2 linked regions of the Labilibaculum sp. DW002 genome follow. The protein of the gene in region 2 interacts with the protein of the main gene of each other region in a pairwise test. Links are inferred from orthologs where the notes say so. Each region holds a gene or a part of one and is shown on either strand. Other genes may lie near its edges.

Region 1 (2,884 bases), on a different replicon or contig from region 2:
ATTGGAATATGCTTGACAATTTAATTGTTTCAAACAGCCTTATCAACAATCCTGATGGTCTTCAAACGAATCATCAAGCTGGAAGAATCTTTACTGAAGAGTGGATTTGCTACGAACCTAGTGAAGGCGTTTTTCTTCCAAGCCGTTCGTATGCTGGTCCGAAATACTTTGGAGGTTACAGCGATCATTTCCCTGTCTATTTTCAGCTAAACAAGAAATAAAAAAACGAACTTTTAAAAACAGCTGATTACCATTCGTAATCAGCTGTTTTTATTTTAATAAGATCATGATTTCATCATTTTCAATTCAAAAATTACCATGGTTCATATTGTTTCTATACTTTAGCATTTCAGAGGAGAATTTATTCAAAAGTGCTGCATGGAATTTAAGATAGAATCTAAATTTCAACCTACAGGCGATCAACCAGAAGCTATCAAACAATTAGCAGAAGGATTGAACGATGGTCATCCATTTCAAACACTTCTTGGTGTTACCGGATCGGGTAAAACTTTTACTATCGCAAATGTAATTAAGGAAGTCCAGCGTCCCACTCTGGTTTTGAGTCATAACAAAACTTTAGCTGCTCAGTTGTATGGAGAGTTTAAAAACTTTTTCCCAAATAATGCAGTGGAGTATTTCGTCTCCTATTACGATTATTACCAACCTGAAGCATACCTTCCTGTTACCGGAACTTATATAGAAAAAGATCTTGCCATAAATGACGAGATTGAAAAACTAAGATTAAGTGCAACTTCTGCCCTACTTTCCGGGAGAAAAGATGTCATTGTTGTATCATCGGTCTCTTGTATTTATGGTATTGGTAATCCGGAAGATTTCCATGCCAATGTTCTTGAACTAAAACAAGGTCAGCGCGTTTCAAGAAACAAGCTTCTATTATCATTTGTTGATGCCCTTTATTCGAGGAATGAAGTAGAATTTGAGCGAGGTAACTTTAGAGTTAAAGGTGACACTATTGATATATTTCCCGCATATGCTGATTTTGCTTATCGCATCACATTTTGGGACGATGAAATCGATGAAATCTACTCATTTGATCCAATAAATGGACAGATGATTGATCGATATGATAGAATCACTATCTACCCGGCCAACATTTTTGTAACTAGTAAAGATAAGGTTCAGAATGCCATTAAGATGATTCAAGATGATATGGTTGCTCATGTTGAATACATGAAAAGCATAGGAAAACACCTTGAAGCCAAAAGAGTTGAAGACAAAGTTAATTTCGATCTGGAAATGATTCGAGAACTAGGATACTGCTCTGGTATTGAGAACTATTCTCGATATTTTGATGGCAGGAAAGCAGGAACACGTCCCTTTTGCCTTATGGATTATTTTGCTGATGATTTTCTTGTGGTAATCGACGAAAGTCATGTTACCATTCCACAAATTCGGGCAATGTATGGTGGTGACCATTCGAGAAAAGTTAATTTGGTTGATTATGGCTTCCGATTACCATCGGCTCTAGACAACCGCCCTCTAAAATTTGAAGAATTTGAAGCTTTAAGTTCTCAAACAATCTATGTTAGTGCAACTCCGGCTGATTACGAACTAGAAAAATCGGAAGGTGTTGTGGTGGAGCAAATTATTCGACCTACCGGACTTCTTGATCCACAAATTGACGTCCGCCCAAGTTTAAATCAAATTGACGATTTAGTTGCAGAGATTCACAAACGTAGTGAAATAGACGAACGTGTTTTAGTTACAACCTTAACTAAAAGGATGGCTGAAGAGCTTTCGCAATATTTTGCTGATTTAAACATCCGTTGTCGTTATATTCACTCTGATGTAGATACACTTGATCGAGTAAAAATCATGGAAGATCTTCGATTAGGACTCTTTGATGTTTTGATTGGTGTCAATTTGCTTCGTGAAGGGCTCGATTTACCCGAAGTTTCTCTGGTAGCCATATTGGATGCTGACAAGGAAGGTTTTTTACGATCTACCCGAGCTTTAATTCAAACCTCAGGTCGTGCAGCTCGTAATGTTAATGGTTTGGTTATTATGTATGCTGATAACATTACCAAATCGATGAAAGAAACAATCGATTCAACCAATTATAGAAGAGAAAAACAATTGGCATATAACGCCAAGCACAATATTACTCCAACTCAAATTAACAAAGCTCAGAAGAGTATCATGGATATAGCTGAGAAAAATGAGGAGCAAGTCGCCTATGCTGGTCCTGAGGCCATTGAAATCGCTGCTGATCCAGTGGTACAATACATGAGTAAAGAAAGTCTTGAAAAATCTATCGCGAGAACAAAGAAATCAATGCAGAAAGCTGCAAAAGAGCTAGATTTTCTTCAAGCAGCTCAATTTCGTGATGAAATGTACAAACTTCAAAAACAACTTGAAGAAAAGAAATAAAAAAAAAGCAGTTTCGAAAGAAACTGCTTTTTTTATATCGTAAAGGGAAATTGATTATCCCAAATAAGATTTCAATAATTTACTTCTTGAAGTATGTCTTAATCGTCTAATCGCTTTCTCCTTAATCTGACGAACACGCTCACGTGTTAAACCAAACTTCTCACCGATCTCTTCAAGAGTCATTTCCTGAATTCCGATTCCAAAGAATAATTTAATAATATCGCTCTCTCTTTCTGTTAGAGTAGCTAGTGCACGATCGATCTCTCTTGTAAGCGATTCGTTCAACAAACTACGGTCAGCGATTGGTGAGTCATCATTAATCAGTACGTCAAGTAAAGAATTATCTTCTCCATCAACAAAAGGTGCATCTACTGAGATGTGACGTCCTGATACACGAAGCGTATCAGCAACCTTATCAGCAGGAAGCTCAAGAGTATCAGCCAACTCTTCCGGAGATGGTTTTCTCTCATGCTCTTGTTCAAATTTAGAAAAA
Region 2 (3,354 bases):
TCCTGAAATAAGTCCTCGGAAAGCTGATGATTTTTTACGATTAGATAAATATACGTATATACTCTATCCCGGTGACGGGTTATTAGCACATCAATACTATCATGATTACCATCAATGAATTGCTTAACGAGATCATAATCGGTAGGATTATTTTTTCTCAATTTCACAGCTATTTTAAATTAAACAGTGTAAAAATTACTCGATAAGCAGATCTCCTTTTTTAATTGATGGTGAATAAATATGTCTTACAATATGCAATAAACTAATTTTTAATGAGATTTGAAAATGTTTAGAAGTTAAATAACTTTGTAGATTCGTTTTTAGCAATGATACAGGAGACCGAATTTGCACTCGGGTGGAGAATATGACAGAAAAAAATTCAGAAAAATACATCTATATAAAAGGAGCTAAGGTCCATAATTTAAAAAATATTGACTTAAAAATTCCTCGCAATAAGTTTATTGTAGTTACAGGACTTTCCGGTTCTGGAAAATCATCTTTAGCATTTGATACGCTTTATGCAGAAGGTCAGCGTCGTTATGTTGAAAGTTTATCAGCTTATGCACGTCAATTCCTTGGTCGAATAAATAAACCAGAAGTAGACTATATAAAAGGGATACCACCTGCTATTGCCATTGAACAAAAGGTAAACACCCGCAACCCTCGTTCAACCGTAGGTACTTCTACAGAAATATATGATTATCTGAAACTTCTGTTCGCAAGAGTTGGAAAAACCTACTCTCCTATTTCGAATAAGTTAGTTAAAAGACATTCGATTACTGATGTTGTAAATTACATTCTAAAACAGAAAGAAGATGTACCTGTTATGATTCTTGCAGAAATGCACAATGGTGACAGAAGTAAAAAAGAGCAGCTAGAGGTTCTCTCTCAACAAGGTTTTTCGAGAATTGAAATTGATGGTAAAGCACATAAAATATTTGAGGCAATTGAAAATCCGGATCTTCTTAAAATAGATGAACCAATTCATATTGTCATAGATCGAATTCGAGTTTCCTCTGATGAAGATACACAAAACAGAATTGCAGACTCCTTACAAACTGCTTTTTATGAAGGTAAAGGTGAATGCCTATTGTCAATTGACTCAAGCACCAATTACAAATCCTTTTCAAATCGTTTTGAAGCAGATGACTTGACATTCGAAGACCCTAATACACACACATTCAGTTTTAATAATCCAGTTGGTGCTTGTCCTAAATGTGAAGGTTTTGGAAAAGTTATTGGAATTGATGAAGATCTTGTGATTCCAAACAAAACCTTAAGTGTGTACGAAGATGCTGTTGTGTGCTGGAAAGGTGAGAAAATGAAAAAGTGGAAAGAAGTTCTGATCTTTGCTGCTGACAAATTCGATTTCCCTATTCACAAACCTTTCTTCGAGCTTAGCGAAAAACAAAAACAATTACTTTGGACTGGGAATAAACATTTTAAAGGTCTGAACGCGTTCTTCGCCTATGTGGAATCGAAACAATACAAAATCCAATATAGAGTGATGCTTTCACGATATCGTGGTAAAACAACTTGTCCCGATTGTAGAGGAACACGATTAAAAAAAGAAGCAGGATACATTAAAATTGAAGGCATGAGTATTCAGGATTTAGTTCTGATGCCATTAAACCAACTAAAGGAATTCTTTCAAAACTTAACGCTTAACCAAACAAATGAAAAAATTGCTAGCCGCCTATTAATTGACATTAATAATCGCATCAATTTTTTATCTGATGTTGGACTTGGATATCTTACCTTAAACCGGTTATCCAGTAGCCTTTCGGGTGGAGAATCACAACGAATTAACCTGGCAACCTCATTAGGCAGTAGCCTTGTTGGATCACTATATATATTAGATGAACCCAGCATTGGACTACATTCCAGAGATACGGAACTTCTTATTAAGGTACTAAGGCAATTGCGCGACTTGGGAAACACGGTTATTGTTGTTGAACATGATGAAGACATTATTCTAGCAGCTGATGAACTAATTGATATAGGACCATATGCTGGCAGACTTGGAGGCGAGGTTGTTTTTCAAGGAAACTTAAAGGAGCTTAAGAGTTCGACCGATAGCTTAACTGCTAAATACATTTCAAAAACAATGGCTATTCCTGTTCCTGAAACCCGCAAAAAATGGAATAACTATATTGAAATTCTTGGTGCAAGAGAGAATAACTTAAAGTCTTTAGACATCAAGTTTCCTTTAAACACAATGACTTTGGTAACTGGTGTTAGTGGATCTGGAAAATCATCATTAATTAAAACGATCCTCTACCCTGCTCTTAAAAAACATTATGGCGGCTATTCAGACAAAAGTGGACATTTTGATGCATTAAAAGGGGATCTACATATGATCAGCAATGTTGAGTTTGTTGATCAAAACCCAATCGGTAAATCATCTCGATCGAATCCCGTAACCTATCTTAAAGCATACGATGAGATTCGAAAGTTATATGCAGAACAACAAGCCTCAAAATACAGTGGTTTTAAATCTGCTCATTTCTCATTTAATATTGATGGTGGCCGATGTGACGAATGTCAAGGAGAAGGAATTATAAAGGTAGAAATGCAATTTATGGCTGATGTTTATTTACAATGTGAAAGTTGTAAAGGGCGCCGATTCAAAGATGATATTCTTGATGTCAGATATCGTGAAAAGAACATACACGATATTTTGGAGATGACTGTAAACGAAGCGACTGAATTCTTCATGGCATCGGATGGAAGAACAGAGAAAAAAATTGCACAACGATTAAAACCCTTAGTGGATGTCGGTCTAGGTTATGTAAAGCTTGGTCAAGCATCAAGCACGTTAAGTGGTGGTGAAAGCCAAAGAGTAAAACTAGCTTCATTCTTGGCAAAAGAGAAAGCTGAGCCTTGCCTTTTCATATTCGATGAACCAACCACAGGTCTTCATTTCCATGACATTAATAAGTTAATGGATGCTTTCAATGCTCTTATTGCAAGAGGTCATAGTTTGATCGTTATTGAACACAATATGGAAGTTATAAAGTGTGCCGATTGGATTATTGACTTGGGGCCTGATGGCGGAAATAAAGGTGGACAAGTTGTTTTTGAAGGAATACCTGAAGATGCCGTAAAATGTTCCAAATCTTATACTGGACAATACTTACAAGATAAATTATAAAAAAAAAAGGTTCCTAATAGGAACCTTTTTTTTTATAATTCAATACCAAATAGAATAGAAATGCATCCATTTTCTAAGTTCTTTTCAGGATCTTCATCTTTTACAAAACGAATAGAAATAACAAGTGTTTTGGATGTTTCTAAAGTGAAATCATAAAAATCAACATACGCACTTTCTTGATTATCGAAAAGTAAATTATT

What was found. The genes of interacting proteins can lie anywhere in the genome.
Region 1: the proteins of uvrA (region 2) and uvrB interact in binary tests that used the Escherichia coli proteins (3 or more experiments, as listed by UniProt). The link is inferred for Labilibaculum sp. DW002 from one-to-one orthologs.

What each region holds. Positions count from the first base shown.
Region 1 is NZ_JAKJSC010000011.1:20,155-23,038, forward strand. It holds uvrB (excinuclease ABC subunit UvrB), read left to right. Parts: upstream 1-378; coding sequence 379-2,391; downstream 2,392-2,884. Other genes in the region: L3049_RS20825 (endonuclease/exonuclease/phosphatase family protein), read left to right, coding at 1-221; L3049_RS20835 (sigma-70 family RNA polymerase sigma factor), read right to left, coding at 2,446-2,884. UniProt on the Escherichia coli protein: The UvrABC repair system catalyzes the recognition and processing of DNA lesions. A damage recognition complex composed of 2 UvrA and 2 UvrB subunits scans DNA for abnormalities.
Region 2 is NZ_JAKJSC010000001.1:1,022,517-1,025,870, forward strand. It holds uvrA (excinuclease ABC subunit UvrA), read left to right. Parts: upstream 1-364; coding sequence 365-3,154; downstream 3,155-3,354. Other genes in the region: L3049_RS03920 (RNA polymerase sigma factor), read right to left, coding at 1-161; L3049_RS03930 (hypothetical protein), read right to left, coding at 3,187-3,354. UniProt on the Escherichia coli protein: The UvrABC repair system catalyzes the recognition and processing of DNA lesions. UvrA is an ATPase and a DNA-binding protein. A damage recognition complex composed of 2 UvrA and 2 UvrB subunits scans DNA for abnormalities.